3 regions of the Bradyrhizobium sp. Pha-3 genome follow, and region 3 is predicted to be linked to each of the others. Evidence: predicted binding sites of a transcription regulator. Region 3 holds the regulator's gene; each other region holds the start of a gene.
What was found. The regulator HrcA, encoded in region 3, represses chaperone genes, less so after heat shock. The targets are predictions, from matches to a motif close to GTTAGCACTCNCNNNNNGNGAGTGCTAAC.

Region 1: a site for HrcA is predicted at 6,390-6,418, ahead of ACE10X_RS07785 (co-chaperone GroES). Genes of this name have one in related genera too.
Region 2: a site for HrcA is predicted at 5,141-5,169, ahead of ACE10X_RS27450 (co-chaperone GroES). Genes of this name have one in related genera too.

Annotation. Positions count from the first base shown of each region.
Region 1 is NZ_CP170151.1:1,614,891-1,624,432, reverse strand. Features, by position in the region: gene ACE10X_RS07825 (glycosyltransferase family 2 protein) at 1-29, shown strand, start outside; gene ACE10X_RS07820 (ChbG/HpnK family deacetylase) at 26-868, shown strand; gene ACE10X_RS07815 (DUF2076 domain-containing protein) at 1,049-1,903, shown strand; gene ACE10X_RS07810 (L,D-transpeptidase) at 2,072-2,878, opposite strand; gene ACE10X_RS07805 (protein phosphatase CheZ) at 3,189-3,965, shown strand; gene ACE10X_RS07800 (hypothetical protein) at 4,476-4,949, shown strand; gene ACE10X_RS07795 (hypothetical protein) at 5,139-5,417, shown strand; gene ACE10X_RS07790 (hypothetical protein) at 5,676-6,194, opposite strand; gene ACE10X_RS07785 (co-chaperone GroES) at 6,512-6,808, shown strand; gene groL (chaperonin GroEL) at 7,013-8,659, shown strand; gene ACE10X_RS07775 (hypothetical protein) at 8,750-9,040, shown strand; gene ACE10X_RS07770 (antibiotic biosynthesis monooxygenase) at 9,072-9,440, opposite strand; gene ACE10X_RS07765 (MarR family winged helix-turn-helix transcriptional regulator) at 9,539-9,542, shown strand, end outside.
Region 2 is NZ_CP170151.1:5,776,907-5,786,448, reverse strand. Features, by position in the region: gene ACE10X_RS27475 (adenylate/guanylate cyclase domain-containing protein) at 1-833, shown strand, start outside; gene ACE10X_RS27470 (Crp/Fnr family transcriptional regulator) at 1,112-1,906, shown strand; gene ACE10X_RS27465 (hypothetical protein) at 1,925-2,122, opposite strand; gene ACE10X_RS27460 (hypothetical protein) at 2,163-2,378, opposite strand; gene groL (chaperonin GroEL) at 3,085-4,725, opposite strand; gene ACE10X_RS27450 (co-chaperone GroES) at 4,783-5,097, opposite strand; gene ACE10X_RS27445 (usg protein) at 5,492-5,782, shown strand; gene ACE10X_RS27440 (cupin) at 5,882-6,448, shown strand; gene ACE10X_RS27435 (c-type cytochrome) at 6,813-7,349, opposite strand; gene soxC (sulfite dehydrogenase) at 7,336-8,391, opposite strand; gene ACE10X_RS27425 (hypothetical protein) at 8,408-8,623, opposite strand; gene ACE10X_RS27420 (MGMT family protein) at 9,031-9,261, shown strand; gene ACE10X_RS27415 (NupC/NupG family nucleoside CNT transporter) at 9,369-9,542, opposite strand, start outside.
Region 3 is NZ_CP170151.1:9,321,673-9,331,214, forward strand. Features, by position in the region: gene ACE10X_RS44415 (helix-turn-helix domain-containing protein) at 1-478, shown strand, start outside; gene ACE10X_RS44420 (VOC family protein) at 547-972, shown strand; gene grpE (nucleotide exchange factor GrpE) at 1,021-1,626, opposite strand; gene hrcA (heat-inducible transcriptional repressor HrcA) at 1,792-2,880, opposite strand; gene rph (ribonuclease PH) at 3,051-3,764, shown strand; gene rdgB (RdgB/HAM1 family non-canonical purine NTP pyrophosphatase) at 3,776-4,411, shown strand; gene hemW (radical SAM family heme chaperone HemW) at 4,398-5,555, shown strand; gene ACE10X_RS44450 (penicillin-binding protein activator) at 5,647-6,861, opposite strand; gene rsmI (16S rRNA (cytidine(1402)-2'-O)-methyltransferase) at 7,184-8,137, shown strand; gene ACE10X_RS44460 (YraN family protein) at 8,124-8,510, shown strand; gene gshB (glutathione synthase) at 8,536-9,483, shown strand.

The DNA.
Region 1 (9,542 bases), 1.7 Mb from region 3:
ATGCCTCCGAGCGGACCGCCGCGGAATGAACACCGATACGCCGCGCCGGATCTGGCTGTGTGCTGACGATTATGGCTTGAGCGACGGCGTCAATCGCGCGATCCGCGATCTGATCGAGCGCGGGCGCCTCAACGCGACGTCGGTGATGATGGTGGCGCCGGCGATCGGCCGCGAGGCAGCTGCCGCGCTCACGGCGTCGGTGGCGAACAGCCCGCGCTGTGCGATCGGGCTGCATGTGACGCTGACCGCGCCGTTCCGGCCGCTGACGATGCATTTCCGCCCGCTCGACGGCGACATGTTCCTGCCCTTCCCACGGCTGCTGCGCGCCGGGCTGATGCATCGGCTCGACGCCGAACTGGTCCATGCCGAGGTGCTGGCGCAGCTCGACGCCTTCCATGATCTGTTCGGCCGCGCACCCGACTTCGTCGACGGTCATCAGCACGCGCAGCTGTTCCCGCAGGTGCGCGACGGCTTCCTGCGCGCCGTCAAGGAGCGCGCGCCCGATGCCTGGGTGCGGCAGTGCGGACGCGAAGGCCCGCTGGCGCGCCAGCTGGCGGCGCCGAAGGCGCTGGTGCTGAACGTGCTCAGCACGCAATTCCGGATCAAGGCACAGCGAGCGGGCCTGCGGTTCAATCCGGCCTTCGCCGGCGCCTATGATTTTACGCGCGGCAATGATTTCGCGGCGCTGATGCAGGGCTTCCTCGAGGGCATGCCGGAGGACGGGCTCGTGATGTGCCATCCCGGTTTTGTCGATGAAACGCTGAAGAGCCTCGACCCGCTGACGACGCAGCGCGAGACCGAGCATGCCTATCTGGCAGGCGACGATTTCCCCGCGCTGCTGGCCCTGAATAAAGTTACACTGGCCTGAACCGGTCCCCACCCCGCATCAAGTGCGGGGCTGGCTTCGCTCGAAAACGCTTCAGGTTCACCAAAAACCGCCGGTCGTATTGTCGCATACATAAATTTAATTCTGGCCCCCACTCCTTGCGCCACAAACCCAGTCCTACATCCCGGACGCACCGATTCGATCGGCGCGATGGAGAACGCCATGACACCGCAAGAACGCCAACTGATCGACGATCTCTTCGACCGGCTCGCCAAGCTGGAGAATGCCCCGCGCGACGGCGAGGCCATGTCCGCGATCGTGCAGGGCCTGCGCGGCGCGCCGAATGCGGTCTACGCGCTGGTGCAGACCGCGCTGGTTCAGGACGAGGCGCTGAAGCGCGCCCATGACCGGATCCAGGAACTCGAGGCCGCGGTCGGCCAGCAGCAGGGAGCCCAGCAGCAGGGCGGCGGTTTCCTCGATTCGATGCGCGATGCGATCTTCGGCGGACAGGGCCAGCAGCATGGTTCGGTGCCGCCGGTGCGGGCGCCCGACATGGGCGGCCGCGATCCGGGCGGCCGCCCGGTCTGGAACTCGGGCCAGGCGATGCAGCAGGCCGGCGGCGGCTATGGCCAGCCTTACGGCCAGCCCGCGCAATCCTACGGCCAGGGCTATGGCGGCCCGCAGCCGCCGGCGTTCGGCGGTGGCGCTCCCGGTGGCGGCGGCGGTTCGTTCCTCGGCACCGCAGCGGCGGCCGCGGCCGGCGTGGTCGGCGGCGGACTGTTGCTCTCCAGCATCCGTGGCATGATGGGTGGCGGCAGCCACCAGTCGATGGCCGATGCCGGCGGCCTCGGCGGCGGTTCACGCCCGTGGGGCGGTGACCAGTCGTCGAGCGACCTCGCCCGTGACGCCGGGATCAACGATGTCGGCTCCAACCGCGACAGCGGCTCGCGCGCCGGCGCGTTCGACCAGGCGCAGGCCGACCGGGACAGTGACGATGATCAAGACGCCGACGACTTCGACAATGATGACGACGGCTTCGATGGTGGCGGCGACGGCGACGACAGCAACTACGCGTAAGTGTGTGCGTATCGCACGAACGCGAACGGCCGCTCTCATCGAGCGGCCGTTTTAGTTTGATCAATTCGTAGCCCGGATGAAGCGAAGCGCAATCCGGGGCAACTCTATCCGCGGTGAAGACCGTCCCGGATTTCGCTTCGCTCCATCCGGGCTACAAAGACAGGCATCTCACATCACGACGACCTTGGCCCCGACATTGACGCGGCCGTAGAGGTCGATGACGTCCTCGTTGCGCATCCGGATGCAGCCGGACGAGACGTTGGTGCCGATCGTCCAGGGCTCGTTGGATCCGTGGATGCGGTAGAGCGAAGAGCCCAGATACATCGCGCGGGCGCCGAGCGGATTTTCCGGGCCGCCTTCCATGTGCCGCGGCAGGTCGGGACGGCGCGCCAGCATTTCCGGCGGCGGCGTCCAGGCCGGCCACTCCTTCTTCGCCGAGATCGTCTTCACGCCGGCCCAGGTGAAGCCGGGCCGGCCGACGCCGATGCCGTAGCGCAGCGCGCGGCCGTCGCCCTGCACCAGATAGAGAAACTTGTTCGGCGTATCGACGACGATGGTGCCGGCGCCTTCCTTGCCGGAATAGTCGACCAGCTGCTTTTCGTATCTCGGATCGAACGGACGCTGCGCCGGATCGCCCGCGGCCTCCTCCTGCTGCCGGAGCATCTGCTGCTGCGGATCCATCGGCGGCAGCTGACGGTTGCCGTAATAGCCGGGCTGCTGCTGATACATCGGCTGCGGCGAATACCCCTGCGACGACGGCGCATCGCCGAACAGGAATTCGATGAAGCCGCCGCCCATGTTGGAGCGCTGCGGCTGCACATAGGCGGTGCGCATCGGCGGCTGCGGAGCGCCCTGATTGGCATAGATGACGGCGGGCCCGGCGGGCGCTGCCGCGTCGATCGCCATGGCGTGATGGGGAACGGCAATAAGAGAAGACGCGCCGGCGAGCAGCGCAAGCGTGGTTTTCCTGAACATCGACGTACTCTGTACTGGTTTCGTCGTGACGTGATGCGCGAGGGCGCCGACTTTGCGCCATTGCACGTGGTCAATAGGCAATGAAAACCGCATCGGTTTGGTAAACGGATCGGCCGTTTCGATTCACCACGTCGGCAATGGAGCGCGGTTTTCCCTGACAGCGTTTATTTTGCGTGAACGGCGCGGCGACATGGTTAATCGCCGGTAGCGCGGCCGTTGCGCGCTATGAGCGCAAACAGTTCCGGCGTGAACCTGACGTTAAATCCGCTCTGTCTAGAACGGACTTCAGTGAAGGGGCGGGAATGAAATCATGTCAGTGAAGCGCAAGCGTTTTCGTGTCGAGCAGGCGATGGGCGAGGTTGTGATGCCGGAGCCGGATGTTTCCAGCGGCGCCGATCTCGGTCCGATGCATCGCGAGATCATGGCCGAGCTTCGCTCGATCCGCGCCCAGATGGCCGCAGCACCGGCACAGCGCACCGGCGACAGCGTCGATGCCGCGGTCGCCCGCGAAGTCGCTGAGACCCACGCGCTGCTCGAGACCTACCGCGCGCAGGTCGAACAGTGCGAGAAGCTCAAGGTCGAGCTCGACCTGATCCACGACGCGATCAGCCGCACCAAGCGCGAGATCGCCGTGCTGCACGGCAAGAGCTTCAACGGCGAGGAGATGGCCAAGGTCAATGGCGAGCTCGGCGCCGTGGTCGGCGGCACCGAACAGGCGACCCAGCAGATCCTCGAGGCGGTGGAGGCGATCGACCAGGCCGCGACCGCGCTCGCGAACAACGTCACGCCCGACCAGCAGAAGCGGCTCAGCGAAGATATTCAGGAGCGCGTGGTCTCGATCTTCGAGGCCTGCAACTTCCAGGACCTCACCGGCCAGCGCATCAGCAAGGTGATGCAGACGATGAAGTTCATCGAACAGCACATCAACGAGATGATGAACATCTGGGGCGGCGTCGACGCCATCAAGTCGCACGTTCCGGCGATCGTCGACATCCGCGAGGGCGATGCCCGCCTGCTCAACGGCCCGAAGCTCGACGGCGACGCCGGCCACGCCTCGCAGGACGACATCGACGCGATGTTCAACTGAGCGATCGCAACTTGAGAATACAAAACGCTGGCCTCGAGGGCCGGCGTTTTTGTTTGAGCGATGGTTTCACGCTCGCAGCGGGTCACCCGAGATGGACGAACCACCCGAATCGCAGCCACCACATGCAGTTTGTGCCAATTGCGACAATTGGAAATCTACTGGCAGCCTTGGCGTCGCTGACGCATACTGTGCGTGAGGGGAAATTCTCATGCGTATGCCGGGAGCCAACATTGGGTGCCGGTTGGATCGGACTTCCGGATTAAATCCGGTCGTCCCCGCGCAGGGCTTCACGTCCACTCATCACACCATCACAGGTTCGCGGCCGCTCGCCGGGCGTATCCAACGAGGGCGAACTGCCATCCCTCGCACGCTGCTGACGCGCGAGGCCGCCTTTTTTAGCTGTGACGATCAGCGGCGGGTTTCTTTCATTCGCGCTGACCGCGTCCGCCTTGTTATCGGATCACTGATTTTGGGGGGAGCCACTGGAGTACTCAACACTGGAGATTGAACATGACGCAAGGAATTGTCAGGAATACTGCAATTGCGCTTTCGACTTTCGCTTGTGCGACACTGTTCTCCATCACCTGGTCTGAGCAGGGCGGCATTTCGGCTTCAGTCGAAAGCGCCCAGGCGCGTGTGGGCCGACCGCTGACGCCCGTGAGCGTCGCGGGCGTTGCGCGTCGCCAAACCCGGCGCGCCGCGTATGGATACGGCGCGGGGATCGCCGCTACGGCGGCGGTCGCCACGGCAGCCGCTACCGCGCCGGCCTATTCGGGCTGGGGCACAAACGATTGGACCAATTCGTATGCGGCCCAGACGGATCCCTACTTTGGCCAGCCCTACTATCCGGCACGAGCCTACCAAAGGATCAGTCCGTATTACGGATACGCCGGATGGACGGAGTACAAGGCAGCCAATGGCATCGGCTGCGAGCCTGGCACAATGACCAAGATGGCTGACGGCCGCATGTACGTCTGTCAGTGACGTCGGCGCCGGCGCAACGGCATCGCAGAGGGCGGCTCAACGAGCCGCCCTTTGACTTCGTGGAGAAGCAGCGATCTCGCATGGCGACGGGACACGTCCAGTGTTGATCTGCGTCAACATCACCTGACGCTTGCAACTCATATGTTGGGACGCATCCGAAGCGGCTCCGCACCTTTCGGTTCGCCTGCGATGAGGAGGATCACCATGCATCGGACGAGCATTCTTTCCACCAGGTCAGTGACAGTTACGGGGATTGCGGCCAGCCTCATGTTGGGGTTTGCAGCTGTCGCTCTCACGCCAGCGCCGGCCAAGGCCGTGGTTTACTGCACGTATGTCGGTTACCCGCAGGGTTGCGTGGCGAGGGCGGGCGTCGTGCTCAGGCCTCGTCCGGTGGCGCGCGCCGCGGTCCGTCACAATGCGGGCGGCAATTTGAATGGCGGCGTCAATCGGGTTGGCGTGCGGCGATAAGACGGTCGTTTGCGGGTCACGACTTTTGAACGGGAGGAGGCTTCGCGGCCGCCGCCCTGTCGAGGGCCGATGCTTCGCATCAGCTATGGCGCGCCGGATGAATGGGTGTCGCCGCACACGCGGATCGCGAGAGGGTCACTCGCGAAGAGAGACCCCTCACCCGGATTGCATCTGGCGATGCAATCCGGCCTCTCCCACAGGGGGAGAGATGCACCGCCTATGCGGCGCTATGTCGGCAGATCGCTCGAAGTCCCGCCGTTACGCCCTCGGGGCGCAGCGGACATAGACCATGTTGCCGTAGCGGACCCCGGCGTCCTTGTCGACGAAGCGGGTGATCATGACGCGGCCGTCGAACGAGACGATCTCGCGGTCCTGCTCGCCGGGCGTCGGTCCTGGCGGGCCGATATAGTTCTTGCCGCTCGGGGAACCCTTCAGCCGCAGTTCCTGCGGGGTGGCCTGGTCGGCCAGATGCATGATGACGCCGCCGTTCTGGCCGGCGCCGATCACGTAAGGCTGCTTGCACTGGCCGCGCGCGGCGGCCTCGGTGCGGGCGCGGTCGGCGGGATTCTGGAACGAGGCGAGACCCCAGCGGCCGACGATCTCGTCGGCGCGAATGCTTGCGGGCATTTCGGGGGCTACGCCCGGCTCGGCTGGCGCCGGCTCAGGGTTCGACGACAACGACGGCAGGCTCATGCTGCCGCACGCCGCCAAGAGTGTCGTCAGCGCCGAAACAGCCGCGAACCGTGCGACCAATCGCGCGTTGAGTGACCTGATCATATGCATCCCCCGACTATGTCCCGGCCGCACCCGTCCTGCAGCCAAGCGTAAAACTTAAGGCGGAGCAATGACGTCTGACAAAATTACGTCATCGCTACGATTTGGTTTCTGGTCCACCATCCTATATTGGCCTCACCAAGGCCTTAACCCGTTTGCTTGACAGAAACTGCGCCAAGCCATATTTCCCGGCCCACAATTAGCACTCTCGCACCACGATTGCTAAGAGCGCCGGGCGTTCTGCCCAGCGCCGACCGGCCGGCATCCAACGCCGGTCCCGATGAACCGGACCTGAAACCGAGCCTCCAAGAGGGAACGTCATGGCTAAATCCACCTTCCGCCCCCTGCACGACCGCGTCGTGGTCAAGCGTATCGATGCCGAGGAGAAGTCCAAGGGCGGCATCATCATTCCCGACTCGGCCAAGGAGAAGCCGTCCCAGGGCGAGATCGTCGCCGTCGGCCCGGGTGGCCGCGACGAGGCCGGCAAGCTGATCCCGATCGACCTCAAGGTCGGCGACCGCGTGCTGTTCGGCAAATGGTCGGGCACCGAGGTCAAGCTCGACAACCAGGAACTCCTGATCATGAAGGAGTCCGACATCATGGGCGTGCTGGCGTAAGCGCCACGACCAATTCGAGAACGCCCACTCCCTCCGCCGTCATGCCCGGACTTGATCCGGGCATCCATCAATCTTCGCAAGATTCTCGCAAGGACGATGGATTGCCGGGTCATCTGGCACGAAGACGCACTTCGTGCTTTCGCCCGACAATGACTGGCGCAGATGCCGGGCGACCGCATCCAATCATTCCAGGAGTTCAAATCAATGGCTGCCAAGGACGTAAAATTCGCCGGAGAGGCCCGCGACCGCATGCTGCGCGGTGTCGACGTGCTCGCCAACGCCGTGAAGGTGACGCTCGGCCCGAAGGGCCGCAACGTCGTCATCGAGAAGAGCTTCGGCGCTCCCCGTATCACCAAGGACGGCGTCACCGTCGCCAAGGAGATCGAGCTCGACGACAAGTTCGAGAACATGGGTGCGCAGATGCTGCGCGAGGTCGCTTCCAAGACCAACGACACCGCCGGTGACGGCACCACCACCGCGACCGTGCTGGCGCAGGCCATCGTGCGCGAGGGCGCCAAGTCGGTCGCCGCCGGCATGAACCCGATGGACCTGAAGCGCGGTATCGACACCGCGGTCGCGGCCGTGATCAAGGACATCGAGAAGCGCGCCAAGCCGGTCGCCTCCTCGTCCGAAGTCGCCCAGGTCGGCACCATCTCGGCCAATGGCGATGCCGCGATCGGCAAGATGATCGCGCAGGCGATGCAGAAGGTCGGCAACGAGGGCGTGATCACCGTCGAGGAGAACAAGTCGCTCGAGACCGAGGTCGATATCGTCGAGGGCATGAAGTTCGACCGCGGCTACCTCAGCCCCTACTTCATCACCAACGCCGAGAAGATGACCGCCGAGCTCGAGGATGCCTACATCCTGCTGCACGAGAAGAAGCTGTCCGGCCTGCAGTCCATGCTGCCGGTGCTGGAAGCCGTGGTGCAGTCGGGCCGTCCGCTCTTGATCCTCGCCGAGGACGTCGAGGGCGAGGCGCTGGCGACCCTGGTCGTCAACCGCCTGCGCGGCGGGCTCAAGGTCGCCGCCGTCAAGGCCCCCGGCTTCGGCGATCGCCGCAAGGCGATGCTGGAGGACATCGCGATCCTGACCGGCGGTCAGCTGATCTCCGACGACCTCGGCATGAAGCTCGAGAGCGTCACGATCAACATGCTCGGCCGCGCCGGCAAGATCGTGATCGACAAGGAGAACACCACGATCGTCAAGGGCGCCGGCAAGAAGAAGGACATCGACGCCCGCGTTGGCCAGATCAAGGCGCAGATCGAGGAGACCACCTCGGACTACGACCGTGAGAAGCTGCAGGAGCGCCTCGCCAAGCTCGCCGGCGGCGTTGCCGTCATCAAGGTCGGCGGTGCGACCGAGGTCGAGGTCAAGGAGAAGAAGGACCGTGTCGAGGACGCGCTGAACGCGACCCGCGCCGCGGTGCAGGAAGGCATCGTGCCGGGCGGCGGCGTCGCGCTGCTGCGCGCCAAGAAGGCGGTCGGCCGGCTCACCAACCCGAATGCCGACGTCCAGGCCGGCATCAACATCGTGCTCAAGGCGCTCGAAGCTCCGGTCCGCCAGATCTCGGAGAACGCCGGTGTCGAGGGCTCGATCGTGGTCGGCAAGATCCTCGAGAACAAGTCGGAGACCTTCGGCTTCGACGCCCAGACCGAGGACTATGTCGACATGGTCGACAAGGGCATCATCGACCCCGCCAAGGTGGTGCGCACCGCCTTGCAGGACGCCTCCTCCGTGGCCGGCCTGCTCGTGACCACCGAAGCCATGGTCGCCGAACTGCCGAAGGACGCGGCGCCGGCAATGCCGGGCGGCGGCGGCATGGGTGGGATGGGCGGCATGGGCGGCTTCTAAGCCTCCCACATCCCCATCGAGATCGAAGGCCGCCTCCGGGCGGCCTTCTTTTTTGCAGTTTGATTACGATCGGGATGCAAGGATCATCGCATGTCCCGCGACGCCAAATCACTGACGTCAACGCTCGTGCTGTTCTACGCGATCGGCACGTTGCTCGCGTTAGGCGCCTATGCCCTGGACAGCATCGATGATCTTGCGGTCGTCTTGACGTTCTGGCTCAAGCAAACGCTGACGTTCGTCGTTCTCGGCGCGGGCTATGGGCTCTATTACGTCATTTCCGGTTCTGCCGGTCATCGTCCAAAAGCGCCGCTGCGATTTCTGGACATATCGTTTCTGGCCGCTGCTGCCACGCTTGGGGTTGGCATGCTGGTGCACAGCTGACCGATCCTTGACGCGACGGCCTGACAGTCCGTTACGCGACGCACACGCCCGGGATCGCCACCTTCTGGAACAAGTGCGGCGAGGCCACCGCCGAGGCGGGATAGGCCGAGAGCTTGGCCCTGAACTCGGGGTTCATGAACGCGGCGCGGAAGGCGGCGGTCGATTCCCAGACCGCGTAGTTCAGATAGACCGGGCTCTCGCCGATCGCGCGGTGCAGCTGGGTCGAGATGAAGCCCGGCTGCCGCTTCATGATGGCGGCGTCGTCCTGCCAGGCCTTGAGAAACGTGTCCTCGTCGGCCGCATCGAGCGTGAAGAGGTTGACGAGCACGACGTTGGTGGCATCGACCGCGAGCTGGCGGTCGATCGGGAAAGCGGGGTCGAGGGGGCGCATCTGCGGCATGGTCGGCTCCGTTCTATATGGTGTTATGATGTCATTCCGTTATGATGGATACATATATAAATTGACATTATGATGTCAATACGTTTATATGGTGACAAATGC
Region 2 (9,542 bases), 3.5 Mb from region 3:
ATGCGACCGAGCCGGATCCGGCAACCTTCAAGGCGTCGACGCTCGACTTGCCGTTCGTCATCATGAGATTTCTCGCCCTGGTGCTTTGGCCGCGTGGCGAGATCGATCGGGCCCGGCAGCTCGCGGGCGCAGCGGTGAACGTCGCCGGAAAACAGCGCGCGCTCGCGCGCGCCAATGCGCTGGTTCACAAGGCGGTCTTCGACGGGCTGTGCGGCAGCAGGTTGCGCCAGACCGAGACGATCCTTGCCTTGGGCCTGGCGCAGGATCACACGATGCCGCTCTATGTCGCCGCCGGCACCTATCTCAATGGTCTGGAGAAGTGGCGTGCCGGCGACCGGGCCGCAGGTCTCGCGGAGATGCAGCGTGGCTGGACGTTGCTTCACGAGAACGACTGCTACCTCTGTGAACCGTTCTGGGGATTGCAGATCGCTGTGGCGCATGCGGAGGCCGGGCATGTCGATGCCGGGCTCGACATCATCGATGAGTTGATCGACGCGACGGAGCAGTCCGGGCAGCACTGGCTGGATGCCGAGCTATACCGCGTGCAGGGCGAACTGCGGTCGCGCCGCCACAGCCCTGACATTTCCGGCGCGGAGGATGCCTTCCATCGCGCCCTCGAGATCGCGCGAAGGCAGCAGACCAGGACGTTCGAGCTGCGCGGCGCGCTGGGACTTGCACGTCTTTACAGCCGCAGCGGCCGGGCAGAGGAGATATCTCAATTGCTGGCGCCGGTGCTCGCCGGCTTCGATGCGGCGCTCGATCTTGCCGAAATCAAGGATGCGCAGGAACTGCTCATGCAGGCGTGGCCGGACCGCCACTCGCGCGCGTCCTGACGGTTGCCGCAGCGGCGCGGTCACACCGCGTCCGCCCCACGCCCGCGCAGATGGTGAAAGAGCAGGTTCGGACGTCGCGCGCGGCGCTAGCGATGCGAAACTGGAACTGTTGGGTTCCCGAAGTTCTACGGTGCGACGATGCGCATTTTGCTATTGCGCCCGGCGGCGCATTTGCATCTAACTTTAAGGACGCCGCTGCAGAGAATTCCGCCTTGCGGTCAAACGTTTGGAATTTGTTTTTGATCCTGTGTTCGAGTGAGTAAGCCGTGCGACCATTGATGACGTTGCCGCAGGTGAGCATTTCCGGCGGAACTCGTAATCGCCTTCTCGCGACATTGTCGCCGGCGGATCTGGACCTCCTGAAACCGGAACTTGAGACTGTCGCGCTCGAACAGGATGCGGTCCTGGCGCGCGCCGGTGACGAGATCGACTACGTCTTCTTTCCCCACAGCGGCGCGATCCTGTTGATGATCGACATGGCGGACGGGCAGACGGTCGCGACCGGTGTGGTCGGATGCGAAGGGGCCGTGGGCAGTCTGTCGGTTCTCGGAGCCTCGCCTTCGGGCATTACCGCCGTCGTTCGTGCGGCTGGTACCGCCTCGCGGGTCCCGGCGGCGCGCTTTCATGCCGCTTTCGGCCGCAGTCCCGGGATTCGGCAGGCGATCCAGAAGCACGTCAGGTCGATGCTGATCCAGTTTCAGCTCGGCTCCGCCTGCAATGCGCTCCACCCGGTCGAGGCGCGGATGGCGCGCTGGCTGCTTCAGCTTCGCGACCGCGTCGACAGTGACGTCCTCCCGCTGACCCAGCACGCGCTGTCGCAAATCCTCGGCGTACGACGAACGACGGTGACCTTGCTGATGGGCAACCTGCGCAAGCGCGGCGCGATCAGGTCGGATCAACGAGGCCGGATCGAGATCGACCAGGCGCGGCTCTTGGCGGCGACGTGCGAATGCCATCGCGTCATGCGTCTCGAGGCCGAGGAGATCTTCTCGGGCGACAAGGTTCGAACGCGCGGAATGGCGCCCGCCAACGATCCGCGCATCCCGGAAATCGAGGCGGACGACGCCGTGTGAGCGCGTTCTCTGGTGCGATCAGCTTCCTGGCCGCCGATCAAGCTCCCGTGCAGGCGAGGATACCCCTTCGAGCTTCGCGATCTCGCGCAGCACCTTTGCGGTCTCGCGCAACTCATTGCGCTTCGGGCCGGGCTTCAGCCGTCGTGCCTCATCGAGAAAGTCCTTGGCCTGCAGCAGCCAGGCAGACGTTTCCGTCGAGATCTGCACATGCGCCATGGTGTCCCTCCATCGCGGTCGTCAATAGTGGTGGCCATTGTCAGGCCGGCGAACCGCCGCCGCGGCGTCGCCGCACGCGGATGCTCGGCTCATCGACCCAGGCGTCCCGCGCAAACCAGGCGTGATCCGCGCGGCAAAACGGACAGGGCGTGCGCGCGAAGAACACGGTACTGCGTCGAAAGCTCTCGCGATCGGTCTTGATTCCGGTGGAAATCGCGTGTCCGGTTTGCGGACATCTGACCATCACCATGCCCATGAGCGCCTCCTTCCCATATTGCCTTTTGCTTTTTGCCTTTTGCCTTGCAGAAATAGTCCGGCCGGTTGGATTGGCCCCAGATCGGTGCGCGGGGTAGTTGGGGGGCATCGCGCACCTGCGGCGTTTGACGGAGCATCGGCAGTGGGGGCTGCACGCTCTCGTCACTGGGCTTCTTCCAACCGGCCAGGTCCCTCCTTGAACGAATCCTCGATGTGACTTCAACGCCGCTTCTTCAGGCGGCTTGGCAGAGAACCTCTTCGCTTTCGCTCACCGCATTGCCTCCCTCGCAAGTGAGAGCATTCTCCGCGACGCTTGCCCGCGTCACGGGAGCTGACGCTCCGTGCTCGATTCAGATTTTTGAGAGTGAAGTTCGATCTCGTCCCGAGCTTACTGTGCGGGACGAAGTCGACAGTGTCGGTTCGGTTTGCGACTCTCGCGCGAATTTTTTTTGAAATTGTCAACTCAGACCAACGTATATTTACGGAGAGTGTTGTGCATAACGTGCATGCTGAGAGCCGCGTGAGGCTCCTGCATCAGCGTGAGGTTGTGCAAATATCCGCACTGGCCGCGCTGCGGTAAGCGAGCTTGCCCCAAACAAAAACCCCGGCATCGCTGCCGGGGTTTTGCATTTCGTTTTCGCTGAGCGAGATCCCGGCTCTGCGGTGCACCGCTTTGCGCTGCACCGCGTCCGGGACGACTTCGTCGCTTAGAAGTCCATGCCGCCCATGCCGCCGCCCGGAGGCATCGCGGGGCCGCCGGCGTTCTTCTTCGGCAGCTCGGCAACCATCGCTTCCGTGGTGATCAGGAGCGCGGCAACCGAGGCAGCGTTCTGGATCGCGGTGCGGACGACCTTGGTCGGGTCGATGATGCCCTTCTTGACGAGGTCGGCATAGTCGCCGGTCTGGGAGTCGAAGCCGTAATTGTAGGCCTTGTTCTCCAGGATCTTGCCGACGATCACCGAACCGTCTTCACCGGCGTTGATCGCGATCTGGCGAGCGGGAGACGACAGCGCCTTGCGCACGATCTCGACGCCGGTCTTCTGGTCGTCGTTCTTGGTGCGCAGGCCCTTGAGCTGCTCGGAGGCACGGAGCAGGGCGACGCCGCCGCCCGGGACGATGCCTTCCTCGACAGCCGCGCGGGTCGCGTGCATCGCGTCATCAACGCGATCCTTGCGCTCCTTCACCTCGACCTCGGTCGCGCCGCCGACGCGGATCACCGCGACGCCGCCTGCGAGCTTGGCGAGACGCTCCTGCAGCTTCTCACGGTCGTAGTCCGAGGTGGTCTCCTCGATCTGCGCCTTGATCTGGGCAACGCGGGCGTCGATGTCGGCCTTCTTGCCGGCGCCGTTGACGATCGTGGTGTTCTCCTTGTCGATCATCACCTTCTTGGCGCGACCGAGCATCTGCAGCGTGACGTTCTCGAGCTTGATGCCGAGGTCTTCCGAGATGGCCTGGCCGCCGGTCAGGATCGCGATGTCCTGCAGCATGGCCTTGCGGCGATCGCCGAAGCCCGGAGCCTTGACGGCCGCGACCTTCAGGCCGCCACGCAGGCGGTTGACGACGAGGGTGGCGAGGGCTTCGCCTTCGACGTCTTCGGCGACGATGACCAGCGGCTTGCCGGTCTGCACCACGGCCTCGAGCAGCGGCAGCAGCTCGTTCAGCGAGGAGAGCTTCTTCTCGTTGATGAGGATGTAGGCGTCGTCCATTTCAACGCGCATCTTGTCGGCGTTGGTGACGAAGTAGGGCGAGATGTAGCCGCGGTCGAACTGCATGCCCTCGACGACGTCGAGTTCGGTCTCGAGCGACTTGGCTTCCTCGACCGTGATCACGCCCTCGTTGCCGACCTTCTTCATGGCGTCGGCGAGGAACTTGCCGATCTCGGCATCGCCGTTGGCCGAAATGGTGCCGACCTGGGCGATCTCCTCGTTCGAGGTGACCTTCTTCGAGTTCTTCTGGAGGTCCGCAACGACGGCTTCGACCGCGAGGTCGATGCCGCGCTTCAGGTCCATCGGGTTCATGCCGGCGGCAACCGACTTGGCGCCCTCACGCACGATCGCCTGGGCGAGCACGGTCGCCGTGGTGGTGCCGTCGCCGGCCGCGTCAGCGGACTTGGAGGCGACTTCGCGCACCATCTGGGCGCCCATGTTCTCGAACTTGTCCTCGAGCTCGATCTCCTTGGCGACGGTGACGCCGTCCTTGGTGATGCGGGGAGCGCCGAACGACTTCTCGAGCACGACGTTGCGGCCCTTCGGGCCGAGAGTGACCTTCACCGCATTGGCGAGGATGTCGACGCCGCGCAGCATCTTGTCGCGCGCATCGACGGAGAATTTGACTTCTTTAGCTGCCATCTGAATTTTTCCTTGGAATGTTTGATCCTGGAGGAATCTTGGGGAGGGGGGAGGCGCTTAGGCCGCCTTCTTCTTGGAAGCGGGGACGTCGAGCACGCCCATGATGTCGCTTTCCTTCATGATCAGCAGGTCTTCACCGTCGATCTTGACCTCGGTGCCCGACCACTTGCCGAACAGGACGCGGTCGCCGACCTTGAGGTCGATCGGGATCAGCTTGCCAGCTTCGTCGCGGCCGCCCGGGCCGACGGCGGTGACTTCGCCCTGCGAGGGCTTTTCCTTGGCACTGTCCGGAATGATGATGCCGCCAGCGGTCTTCTCTTCGGCGTCGATACGCTTGACCACGACGCGGTCGTGAAGCGGACGGAATTTCATGCAGTCCTCCTAAACGTTTGCATATGCTGTAGATTTTTGGAGAGTTAGCAGTCCAGTCCAGCGAGTGCCAGACTGACTGGGCAGGAGATAGGCCAAGCCTTGGCGGCGGGCAAGTGCCTCTAGCAGAAAAATTGGCACTCGTGAGTGCCGCCTGCCAAAAGATGCCGAGATCATTTCGGCATCCTTAATGCCGCCCGGGAGGGGTCGCCGGGGCTATTAGCAGATGCGGTAAGCTGCTGCCAACGCAAGAAATTTCAACAACCTATTAAACATTTAGGCTTGAGATGGGTTAGTCGCGTGCGTCACATTTCTCTCATGTGAGCGCATCCATTGCCGGTGGTCCGGCGGGGGAGGTCGGCCACCACGTGAATGCGCTCCGTCACAGGAGGTTGGCATGGTCTCGCGAGTTGGTGGGGTTGTTTCCGACGATTTCCGGAAGCAGTTGCTGGGGTACGGGCTGACGACGGCGCAAATCCTCTATCGGATGCCGGATCACCCCTCGTTGCTGCAGACCTATGTCTGGCAGAACTACGACCTGTTTCCGAAATTCCCGGCGCTGCAGGATTTCCTCGCGTTCTGGCAGGCGAAGCTCGAAGGCCCGCTGTTTTCGGTGACGGTGGCGCATTCCAAGCTGGTCAAGCCGGCCGAGCTGCGCGCCGTCGACGGCGTGTTCCGGCTGCATTGAGCGGGCAAGGGGGCAAAAGCGCGGTGTGCGCCTTTGCTCGCCTCGCGGCGCGCGACTTGTGTTAGCCTTCCTCCGTCACAAAAAGACGGGAGGCGAACAATGGCCAAGAAGACGGCATCAAGATCGGCCGCCAAGACCGCGGTGAGGAAGAAGTGGTCGGGGCTCGGCGCCGGCGCCAAGAAGACGTCCGCGAAATCGTCCGCGCGCAAGACCATCAAGTCGAAAGGCCGCGTCTCGGCGGCCAAGAAGAGTGCGCCGAAAGCTGCAACCAAGGCGCGGCCGAAACAGCGCGTCGCGATCAGCCATCACCGCGAAGAGGACTTCAAGGCCGACGGGCTGCGCGCCTACGCCAAATACCGCGACCTCGGCATCGCCGCCGCCTCGCATGGCCTGGCACAGGCACACGTCATCCGGCTGCAGGGACCGTGCAATCCCGATGAAGTGTCGAAGCTGCACTTCCACGATATCGACTTCCAGATGGTCTATGTGCTCAAGGGCTGGGTGAAGACCTACATGGAAGGCGAGGGCGAGACGCTGATGCAGCAAGGCAGCGCCTGGACCCAGCCGCCGCGCATCCGGCACATGATCCTGGACTACTCCGACGACGTCGAACTGCTGGAGGTGATCCTGCCGGCCGAGTTCAAGACGGTGGAGCTGAAGGCGTAGGCTCTAGCGCAGTCGTCATGGCCGGGCTTGACCCGGCCATCCATCCTGCTTCCAAAGATTCTCCTTGGTCGATGGATGCCCGGGTCAAGCCCGGGCATGACGATTTTCCAGGCCGTGTACCCATAAAACCGTCGGTGTGACTCTACGTCCGCTTTGCCCCGATAGCGACCAAGTTCGTGCGGCAACGCAAGATGTCGCGATGGGCCACAAACGGACTCATGCGCCGCAGCAAAAGACGCACGCGGGCTGCAATGCCTCACTCGATCACCTCGGCTGCGGCAGCGCAGAATCCCACGACATCGAAGGCGGCATACGTTCTCATGGCGGACCGCCGCAGGTGCATTGAAGGAACTACTGCGATCACCTACTTCGGCTTTGCCGGGACGAATGTCACAAAGCCATCCCGATTCGGCATACGTACCTTCGGCAGCGTCTGGGCATTCATCGTCTCGTTCTCTCCGATGATGCCGTTGAGCTGCAGGATATAGGCGGCCACTGCGTAGAGTTCGTCATTGGTCAGCGTTTTCGATTCGTTGTAAGGCATTGCCCGCCGAACGTAATCGAAAATTGTTGTGGCATAGGGCCAGAAGCTTCCGACCGTCTTCATGGCAGGTTTGTCTCCGACAAGCGACCCGATCCCGCCCACCACTGCATCGTTCGGTTTGCCCGCTCCCTTTTCGCCGTGACAGGCGAGGCACTTCGACGCGTACACGGCCTCACCCTGCTTTGGTGTCCCGCTGCCGGGCGGCAGACCGGCGCCGTCAGGACTTATGCTGATGTCCCACGGGGCGACTTCCTCGGGAGTTATGACCTTCCCGAGGTTCGGGCTGTCGGCCAGCGCCGCAGATGAAAATAAGCCAAGTGCGCAGGCGGCAGCCAGAGCAGAGTTATGCGTAGACATGCTTCACCTCTCCCTTCTCGGACACGCCCCACGTCGTGACCGCATTGGAGTGGTAGATCGTCCTGCTTCCACGATCAGCGATCATTTTCTCGCGCGTCGGCTGGACGTAGCCTATGTCGTCGGTCGCGCGGCTTTGCAGGACAGCGGGGCCGCCGTTCCAGCGCCACGCCATGCTGAAACGCGTCAACGCCTTCGACAGCACCGGCTCCTGCAGAGCTGCGGGAGCCCAACTCTTGCCGCCATCGGCCGAGATTTCGACCTTGGCGATCTTGCCGTAGCCCGACCAGGCGAGCCCTGTAATCTCGTAGACGCCCGGTTCCTTCATCGTGAGTCCCGGCGACGGACGCGTGATCACCGACTTGCCTTCCTGCGGAAAAACGAATTGGAGCGATTTGCCGTCAGGCATCGTGATCGTGTATTTCGACGTCTCGTCCTTGGTCATTGTTGGGCCTTCGGTGAGCTTGATGCGCCGAAGCCATTTCACGTTCATGTTGCCTTCGAATCCCGGGAGCAGCAGCCGCATGGGATAGCCATTCGCCGGCCGCACGCGCTCGCCGTTCTGGTACAACGCAATCAATGCATCCTGCATGATCTCTGCGAGCGGCAGACTGCGGCTCATGCCGGCGGCGTCGGCACCTTCCGCCAGAATCCACTTCGCTTTCGGGTCGACGCCAGCTTCCTGCAGCAGGGCCGCCAGCTTGACACCCGTCCACTCGGCGCAGGAGACTTGACCCTGCATCTGCTGAACTCCGACTTGCGCGGGCTCCTTCTGATAAAGCAGTTGGCCGTTGCCGCCGCATTCGATGAAGGCGATCCGTGACTCCATTGGATAACGCGTGAGCTCATCGAGCGTGAAGACGAGTGAGCGCTTGACCAGGCCGTGGATGACCAATCTGTGGGCATCGGGGTTGATGTCGGGAATTCCGCTGTGGTGGCGTTCGAAATGCAGGCCGTTCGGCGTGATCATCCCATTGAGCAGATGATGAGGTGTTCGCGACGTGCCGGTGCCGGTGGTGCCCGGGGCCGTCGTGAAGGTTCGCACGACCTTATTTTCGTATTCAGACGGTTGCCCCATAGGGGACGAATGGCGCGCCCGGCGTCTTCATCCAAGATTCAACCGGCAACGGACCGCCCGCTGCCGTGTCCGGGAACGTAATGCCTCCGGTTGCTGCCGCCATGGCGGCGCCGCCCAGGAAAACGCGTCGGTCAAGCAATCCGTTTCCGGCGACCACGTCGGCGTCAATCGTCACGCCCTTGGATTTGCGATGTCCCATGATGCTCTCCTCCGAGTGGAGCCAAACGTCCACGGACGAAGCGCGATGTTACCCACTCACTGCGGGCCGGTATTTTATATCAAATTGGCGAGCCGTCAGGGAGGGGGAAAAATCCACCGCAGCGGCCGATGGCCAAGTCAGGCCATTTCTGCAATGGGTCATTCACGTCGAATCGCATCGGGCGGAGCCGCCGGTCGATGTCCGCAATGCTCCGTTTGCGTCCACGCCGGCACTGCGCGGCAAACGACGCTAGGGGCCAATAGCTGCCCACAATGTTAAGACGGCGGCGCGCACTTCGAAACTAACACCGGCACGTCCGGTCGAATCTTCCGTGCCAACGCGACGCGCTCGTTCCAACCGCAAGTAAAAAGGCGAAAACCTTCTGAGAAACGTGCTACACTCGGCCTATGAAAACGTTTTCAGATAAGGTCCGCGACATCGTGCGCAAGATCCCAAAGGGGAAGGCCATGACGTACAAAGCTGTCGCTGCTAAAGCCGGCAATCCGAGAGCTGCACGCGCGGTTGGTGCCATAATGCGCACGAATTACGACCCATCGATCCCCTGTCATCGCGTTATTGCAAGCGACGGCTCAATGCGCGGCTACGTTCGTCCGCGCCGTCGGCCGGCCCAACAATGATCCGCTTGACAGGGAGCTTCACCGCGTCAGCACCGCCCCGAATTGCGCGGAGCCTGTCATCGGGCGCGCGTTCGCGCGACCCGTTGGCTCCATCCGGGCTACTGCGACTACGGCTGCGTCAGCATCCCCACGATCGCGCCCATCAGGAAGGTCGTCAGCGTGCCTGAGACGATCGACTTCAGTCCGAGGGCGTTGATCTCGTCGCGCCGCTCGGGCGCCATGATGCCGAGGCCGCCGATCATGATGCCGAGGCTGGCGAAGTTGGCGAAGCCGCACATCGC
Region 3 (9,542 bases):
GCTCGGCCATGATGGCCGTCGCCTGCGCGAGCAGCTCGGCGCCGTGGCGTGCTGGCAGCGCCGCTTCGACCTGATCGAGGCGTTCGTGCTGCGCCGCGCCGGCCACATGCCGTCTTTCGAAGTCGCGTTCGCCTATCGAAAACTGGCGCGTTCGGCCGGCGCTATCAGCATCACGGCACTGGCCGACGAGATCGGCTGGAGCCGCAAGCATCTGGCCGGCCGGTTTCGGTCCGAGCTCGGCCTCGCCCCCAAATCGCTGGCGCGCATGATGCGGTTTCACCGGGCGAGCCGGCTGGCACAAAGCGGCACCGCGCTTGGCTGGGCGGGGATCGCGGCGGAAAGCGGCTATGCCGACCAGGCCCATCTCGCCCGCGAATTCGTCGAATTCGCGGGCGAACCGCCAACCGCCTGGGCGCGCCGCCAGGCGCTGACCGGCCGCCGGCTGGTTCACGCCGGCGATGGGCTGGCGGACTGGTAACAAACCTTCAAGCCGACGCCGCGTTGCCTCGTGCAGGATGGCGCCGTCAGCCAAGGAGGTGAGCGACCATGACGCACGACATCGAACCGCCCCGCATCTATCCGACCCTGCGCTGCAAGGACGCCGAGGCGATGACCAATTGGCTCACGACGGTGCTTGGGTTCACCGAACACGTCGTCTACCGCGATGGCGGCGTGATCCATCACGCCGAGCTCGCCTATGGTTCCTCGATGCTGATGCTGGGCCAGAGCCGTGACGACGCATATGGCCGGCTGGTCGGCGACCTCGACAACCGTCGCACGGACTCGATCTATATCGCCGTCGACGATCCCGACGCGCTGCACGCGAAGGTCAAGGCTGCCGGCGCAAAGATCGAGATGGAACTGCGAGACACCGACTATGGCAGCCGCGACTTCGCCTGCCGCGATCCGGAAGGAAATCTCTGGAGCTTCGGCACCTATTGGCCGAAGGCACACGAAAAGCCGCGACCGTGAGCCCGCGCAATCCGCGAGCTCACAAACGGGCAGCCGGAATCGGACGGATCAGGCGGTGATGTCCGCGGTCGGGGCGGCCTTGGCGCCGCCCTTGGAGACGCCGACCAGTGCCGGGCGCAGGATGCGCTCGCCGATCATGTAACCGGCCTGCACGACCTGCACCACGGTGCCCGACGGCACCGACGGATCAGGCACCTCGAACATCGCCTGCTGGAAGTTCGGATCGAACTTCTCGCCGATCGGGTCGAACTTCTTGACGCCGTTCTTCTCCAGCGCGTTGAGCAGTGAACGTTCAGTCAACTCGACGCCTTCGAGCAACGCCTTCAGGCCGGGATCGGCGGCTTCCTTGGTCTCGGCCGGCACCGCATCGAGCGCGCGCTGCAGGTTGTCGGCGATATCGAGCACGTCGCGGGCAAAGCCGGTGATGCCATAGGTCTTGGCGTCGGCGACCTCGCGGCGGGTGCGCTGGCGGAGATTCTCCATCTCGGCCAGCGTGCGCAGCGTCCGGTCGCGCGCCTCGGCGAGTTCCTTGGTCAGCGCCTCTGCCGATCCGGCCTCGGGCTCGTCAGGCATGATGTAGGGCTTCGAGACAACGGGCTCACCCGTCGGCGCCGAATTCTCGGTGTTGTCATTGGCCCGGTTCGGATCGGTCATGGCTTGCCTTCTCGAAAACTCGCGTCGGTTCAAATCTTGGGGATTGCTTGCCGGGATATCGTGCTTTGGGCGGCGAAAATCAAGCGCAACATACCGGCCTCGGGAACTGGGATCTCCGGCTTGGGTGAAGAAAACCCGTCAAATGAAAGCGAAATCGCCCTCCGGTCAGCCGCCCAGCATCTTGCTGACGATGCGCGCGGCATAATCAACGGTCGGGATCACCCGCGCATAGTTCAGCCGCGTCGGTCCGATCACGCCGAGGACGCCCACGATCCGCCCCTGGGCGTCGCCGTAGGGCGCGATGATGGTAGAGGAACCCGACAGCGAGAACAGCTTGTTCTCCGAGCCGATGAAGATCCGCACGCCCTCGCCGCGTTCGGCGCGGCCGAGCAGATCGATCACGCCGCGCTTGGTTTCGAGATCGTCGAACAGCGACTTGATGCGCTCGAGATCGTCGAGCGCATGCAGGTCCTCGAGCAGATTGGCGTGACCGCGCACGATCAGCTGCCGGTCCTCGTTCTCGCCGCCGGACCAGCTCGCGATGCCGGCCGCGACCACCTTTTGCGTGAGCTGATCGAGCTCGGCGCGGTTTTGCGTCAATGCCGTCTCGAGCTCGAGCCGCGCTTCAGCCAGCGTCCGGCCGCGGATCCGCGCATTGAGGAAGTTGGTCGCCTCGGTCAGGGCCGAGGATGGAACACCCGGCGGCAGCGCCAGCACGCGGTTTTCGACCTGGCCGTCTTCGCCGACCAGCACGACCAGCGCTTTCTCCGGCTCCAGCCGGACGAACTCGATGTGCTTGAGCCGCGCATTCGACTTTTGCGTCAGCACCACCGCCGCGGCACGGGTCAGCCCCGACAGCCGCGTCAGGGCTTCGCCAAGCGCGGCCTCGACGGATTGCGCGCGGCCGACGGCAGCAAGCTGGGTCTGGATCGATTGACGCTCGGCCTCGGTGAGGTCGCCGACCTGCATCAGCGCATCGACGAAGAAGCGCAGCCCGAGTTCGGTCGGTAACCGTCCGGCGGATGTATGCGGCGCATAGATCAGGCCGAGCTGCTCGAGATCCGACATCACATTGCGGACCGAGGCCGGCGACAGCGGTAATGCGATCAGGCGCGAAATGTTGCGGGAACCGACCGGCTCGCCGGTCGCAAGATAGCTCTCGACGATTTGACGAAAAATGTCGCGCGAACGCTCGTTGAGCTGGGCGAGCCCGGCATGCGGCGCGATCAGGCCAATCGGATCGTGGTGAGTCACACTCCAGTCCCTCACAATTACTGCATAATTTGTCGATCCGGGAGGCCGATGACAAGCATGCATTCGGCCCCGTGGTACCGGACCCTGCCGGGGCCGAAAACCCTTGCCGCTGCCCCTTCCCCCTCCTACAAGCACGGCCAGCCAATTTTCTCGGATTTCTGGAGGATTTCATGCGGCCAAGCCGCCGTGCACCCGATGAACTGCGTCCCGTGTCGCTGGAACGCGGCGTCGTCAAATATGCCGAGGGTTCCTGCATGGTGAAGTTCGGCGACACCCATGTGCTGGTGACCGCCACGCTGGAAGAGCGGTTGCCGCCGTGGCTGAAGGGCCAGGGCCGCGGCTGGGTCACCGCCGAATACGGCATGCTGCCGCGTGCCACCCTGGAACGCACCCGTCGCGAGGCCTCGGCCGGCAAGCAGGGCGGCCGGACGGTCGAGATTCAGCGGCTGATCGGCCGCTCGCTGCGCGCGGCCGTCGATCTCGAGGCGCTCGGCGAGCGCCAGATCACGGTCGATTGCGACGTCATCCAGGCCGACGGCGGCACCCGCACCGCCTCGATCACCGGTGCCTGGGTGGCGCTGGCCGACTGCATCAACTGGATGAAGACCCGCAACATGCTGAAGACCAATGTGTTGCGCGACAACGTGGCGGCGATCTCCTGCGGCATCTACCAGGGCACGCCGGTGCTCGATCTCGACTATGCCGAGGATTCCGAAGCCGACACCGACGCCAATTTCGTCATGACCGGCGACGGCCGGATCATCGAGGTGCAGGGCACCGCCGAGAAGACGCCGTTCTCGGAAGGCGAGTTCCTGGCGCTGATGGCGCTGGCGCGCAAAGGTGTCGCGCGTCTGGTCGACTTGCAAAAGATCGCGGTGGCGTAGTCAGATTGGTAATGCACCGCCGAATCACCGGAAGGCTCGTCATCGCCACCCATAATCCCGGCAAGCTTGCCGAGATGCGGGAACTGCTGGCGCCGCATGGCGTGGAGGTGGTGTCGGCGGGCGAGCTTGACCTTGCCGAGCCCGAGGAGACCGGCGACAGTTTTCGCGCCAACGCGGCGATCAAGGCGATCGCGGCAGCGAAGGCAACTGGACGGCCCGCCTTCGCCGACGATTCCGGCATCGTGGTCGACGCGCTCGACGGCGCGCCCGGGATCTACTCGGCGCGTTGGGCCGGCGAGGGCAAGGACTTCATGGCGGCGATGACGCGGATCGAGCGGCTGCTGCAGGAACGCGGCGCCACCGCACCGGACCGGCGCAAGGCCCACTTCGTCTCGGCGTTGTGCGTGGCCTGGCCCGACGATCACCTCGAGGAGGTCGAGGCCCGCGTCGACGGAACCCTGGTCTGGCCGCCGCGTGGCACTGCCGGCTTCGGCTACGATCCGGCGTTCCTGCCCGACGGCTACACGCGGACCTTCGGCGAGATGACCAGCATCGAGAAGCACGGCCTGCCGCCGCTCGGACTCGGCCTGTCGCATCGCGCCCGCGCCTTCGTGAAGCTCGCGGAGATCTGCCTTGAGCCACGCTGACCGAGCAGCCTTCGGCGTCTACGTGCACTGGCCGTTCTGCCTGTCGAAATGCCCGTATTGTGATTTCAACAGCCACGTGCGGCATGCGCCGGTCGACGAGGAGCGCTTCGTGCGCGCGTTCGCCCGCGAGATCGAGACGACGGCCGCGCGCGTGCCGGGGCGGCAGGTGTCCTCGATCTTCCTCGGCGGCGGCACGCCTTCGTTGATGCAGCCGCAGACCGTCGGTGCCGTGCTCGATGCGATCGGCAAGCACTGGCAGGTCTTGCGCGATGTCGAGGTCACGCTCGAGGCCAATCCGACCAGCGTCGAGGCGACGCGTTTTCGCGGCTATCGCGCAGCCGGCGTCAACCGCGTCTCGCTCGGCGTGCAGGCGCTCGATGATGCCTCGCTGAAGGCACTGGGCCGCCTGCACACCGCGCGCGAGGCGCTCGACGCGGTCGCGATCGCGCGAAGCGCGTTCGATCGCTACTCGTTCGATCTGATCTATGCCCGCCCCGATCAGACGCCGCGGATGTGGGCTGATGAACTGAAGCAGGCGATCTCGGAAGCGGCCGAGCATCTGTCGCTCTACCAGCTCACGATCGAGGAAGGCACGCCGTTCTTCGGACTGCATGCCGCCGGCAAATTGCAGACGCCGGATGAAGCGACCGCGCGCGCGCTCTACGACGTGACACAGGAGGTCTGCGCCCGCGAGGGATTGCCGGCCTATGAGATCTCCAACCACGCCCGTGCCGGCGCCGAGTGCAAGCACAACCTCGTCTACTGGCGCGGTGAGGAATATGCCGGTATCGGCCCCGGCGCACATGGAAGGCTCGACATCGACGGTGTCAGGCACGCGACCGCGACCGAGCGGCGCCCCGAGGCCTGGCTGTTGAACGTCGAGGAGCGCGGTCACGGCGTCGTCAGCGATGACAGCCTCAACAGCGAAGAGCGCGCCGACGAGTTTCTGCTGATGGGGCTGCGGCTCGCCGAGGGCATCGATCCCAAGCGCTATGCGGCCCTCGCCGGCCGAAAGCTCGATCCGCACCGGATCGCCCTGCTGCGCGAGGAAGGCGCGATCGCCGTCGATGCCGACGGACGGCTGCGCGTGACGAAGTCGGGCTTCCCGGTGCTCGACGCGGTCGTCGCGGATCTCGCCGCCTAGCTGCAGGGCGCCAAAATATCGAAAACAACCCCATGCACAGTAGCTGGCAGGTGCCGGCGCTCGACAGGGCAGCTTGACCGCCTGACGAAAATCAAGCGCCAAAACTCTTCGGCGAGCCTGCGACCGGCGTACTGCCGCCTGATGCCACCTTCATGACCGCAAGGCCGCGCTCATTGGTGCCGTCGGAGCGGAAGCGGAACAAACCGTCGATACCGGCGAAGCCGGATGGATTGGTCAGCGTCTCCGGCGCAAAGCGCTGCGCGCCTTGCGTGCGTGCGAGCGCCGCCATCAGCGCCACGGCATCATAGGCAAGCGTTGCAGTGCGCACCGGCTCGCCGCCATATTTGCTGCGGTAGCGGCCGGCGAAGCTGCGGAAGCCGGACGGATCGGGCGCGGCGTAGAGGCCGCCCTGCAAGACGGGGCTCGCGAATACCCGCGGATTGTCCCACAGCCCGGTGCCGAGCAGCTGGATGTTGCGCAGATTGGCGCCGGCTGCGGTCAAGGCATCGGCGGTCGCGACGACCGAATCACCATCGTCGGCGATCAACAGCGCATCGGCCTGGCCGAGCGCCTGCGCCACGGTTCGCGCCGGCGTCGCGCGATCGGCGCCATATTTCTCGAATGCGACGACGCGGCCGTTCTTGCGGCCGACCGCCTGCTTGAACGCGGCCTCGACCACGTTGCCATAGGCATTGTCCGGCACCATCGCGGCGAACGAGCGCTTTCCGATCCCCGCCGAGTAATCGACGATGCGATTGATGTCGGATTCCGGCAGGAAGCTCAGCAGATAGACGCCGCGCCCGGCCACGCTCGAATCGGTGGAGAACGCGATCACCGAGGTTCCGCGCGGTCGCGTCAGTTGCGCGACGGCCGGCACCGAGCCTGCGAACAGCGGTCCCAGAATGATCTCGGCGCCTTCGGATAATGCCTGCTGGGCACCCTGCGACGCGCCCTGCGGGCTGCCGCCATCGTCCTTGATCAGGAGCTGGATGTTCGGGTTCTGAAATTCCGCCAGCGCCATTTCGGCCGCGTTCCGCATCGACTGGGCGGCAAGCCCGGCATTGCCGAACGCCGACAGCGGCAGGATCAGCCCGATCTTGACCTGCCCGGTGCCGACCGCCTGCGGCTGCTGCTGCGGGCCGGCGGGACCGCCTTCCTGGTTGCCGCCGAGCGGGCTGGAAAACTGGCTCAAGCTTTGCTGCACGCCGGAACAGGCCGTCAGCAGCGGCGCGCCCACGAGGAGGCCGAGCGCGGTCCGCCGGGTGGTGCCCGACGGCGGGGACTTGCGGTGATGCGGGCCTTCCATCGTCTCTCTTCTCTTGGCCGACCGTGATCAGCCAGGACTCCATCCAGCTCTGATGAGGCGGGTGGATTCAGGCATATTCTCGGCGAATAGTTAACTAAAACAAAAGGATTATGGCCCCGCGGCGCCCTTGCCGCGGCCTCCATTTCTCCCGTCAGGCAGCGTTCCGTCACCGCCGTTTGCGGATATGGCGCTAGCGCCGCCATCCCTCTAGAGCTTATCCCGTTCCGATTGAATCGGAACGGGGCTCTAGATTCTCGGTTTGACGCGTTTTCGTCACGCGAACCGGTACCCACTTCGCTCGAAAACGCTCTAGATTGGCATTATGCGCGCAAAAGCCAGTTCCCTCCACCATTCGGATGCCACGACGGGCGCTGCGGCCAGAACCTTTTCGATCGGCGGCCAGCAATTGGCCGCGCCAAGGGCCGCACCCGGGCTCCATCTGGTCGCGACCCCGATCGGAAATCTCGCCGACATCACCTTGCGCGCGCTGGAGACGCTGGCCGGTGTCGACGTCATCGCCTGCGAGGACACCAGGATCACGCGCCGGCTGACCGAGCGTTATGCGATCGCCGCCGACCTCGCGCTCTACCACGAGCACAACGCGGCCCAGGCCCGGCCCAAAATTCTGGAGCGGCTGGCGCAGGGCGCCGCGATCGCGCTGGTTTCCGACGCCGGCACGCCGCTGATCTCCGATCCCGGCTTCAAGCTGGTGCGCGACGTCTGCGCCGCCGGGCATGCCGTCATCGCGGTGCCGGGGCCATCGTCGGTGCTGACGGCGCTGTCGGTCGCGGCCCTGCCGACCGACCGGTTTTTCTTCGAGGGATTTTTGCCCGCGAAGGAGCACGCGCGCCGCGCCCGGCTCAACGAGCTGGCGAGGGTCGATGCGACGCTCGTGATGTTCGAATCGGGCAACCGCGTACAGGATACGCTGCGCGATCTCGCTGCGATCATGCCCGGCCGCGATGCCGCGATCTGCCGCGAGCTGACCAAGCTGCACGAGGAGATCACGCGCGCGCCGGTCGCCGAGCTGGCCGCGAGCGCGGACGCGCTGGAAACGCGCGGCGAGTTCGTGCTGGTCATCGGACCGCCGGCCGATGATGCCGGGGTGATGGACCAGGATAAACTCGACGATCTGCTGCGGGCGCAGCTCGCCCGCGGCAGCGTCAAGGATGCGGTCGCCCATGCGGTCGAACTGTCGGGCCGGCCGCGCCGCGAGGTCTATGCCCGCGCCCTCGAGCTTGCGAAGACCACCGGGGACGGCAATGGCGAAGACTGACAGCGCCTCGCCGGAGCGCGTCGCGGCGTTCCGGACCGGCATCTCGGCGGAGAGCCGCGCCGCAGCCCTGCTGATCGCCAAGGGCTATCGCATCCTGGCACGACGCTTCCGTACCCCCTTTGGCGAGATCGACCTCGTGGTGCGCCGGCGCAATCTACTGGCCTTCGTCGAGGTCAAGGCCCGTGCCAGCCTCGACGACGCCGCCTATGCGGTGACGCCGCGGCAGCAGCTGCGCATCATCAATGCCGCCCAGGCCTGGCTGATGGCGCATCCCGAACATGCCGAATTTGATCTCAGATTCGACGCCGTGCTGATTGCGCCGAAGAGCCTGCCGCGCCATCTGTTAGCGGCATTCGACGCCAGCCCTAATTAACCTCAAGACCTCGCGGGACACGCTTATGAAATTGAAGATCGCCGTCCAGATGGATCCCATCGCGCGCATCAACATCCGCGGCGATTCGACCTTTGCGCTGCTGCTCGAGGCGCAGAAGCGCGGCCACGGCATTTCCTACTACACGCCCGACAAGCTGTCGCTGCGCGGCGAGGAGCTGGTGGCGCCGGTGCAGCCTCTCACCGTGCGCGACGAGGTCGGCGATCACTTCACGCTGGGCGAGCCGAAGCGCGAGCCGCTGAACGGCTTCGACGTCGTGCTGCTGCGGCAGGATCCGCCGTTCGACCTCGCCTACATCACCTCGACCCATTTGCTCGAGCGCATCCATCCGAAGACGCTGGTCGTCAACGACCCGGCCAGCGTGCGCAACGCGCCGGAAAAGCTGTTCGTGATGAACTTCCCGCAGCTGATGCCGCCAACCCTGATCTCGCGCGATCTCGACGAGATCAACGCATTCCGCGATCAGCATGGCGCCGTCGTCATGAAGCCGTTGCACGGCCATGGCGGCGCCGCGGTCTTCCGCGTGATGCCGCAGGACATGAATTTCGGCTCGCTGTTCGACATGTTCTCGGTCACCTTCAAGGAGCCCTGGGTGATCCAGCGCTTCCTCCCCGAGGTGAAGCATGGCGACAAGCGCATCATCCTGGTGGATGGCGAGTTCGCCGGCGCCGTCAATCGCGTGCCGGCAGCGGACGATCTGCGCTCCAACATGGTGCGCGGCGGTGCGGCCAAGGCGACCGAGCTCTCGGATCGCGAGCGCGACATCTGCGCCACCGTTGGACCCTCGTTGCGCGAACTTGGTCTGATGTTCGTCGGCCTCGACGTGATCGACGGCAACCTGACCGAGATCAACGTCACCTCGCCGACCGGCATCCGCGCAATCCAACGGCTCAATGGCCCCGACGTCGCTGCGATGATCTGGGATACCATCGAGAAGAAGCGCGCCGCCAGATAACCCTCCCTTGTGCGCCGCACAGCTGGCTGAAATTTAGCCGGCGTTCGATCGCGCATGCG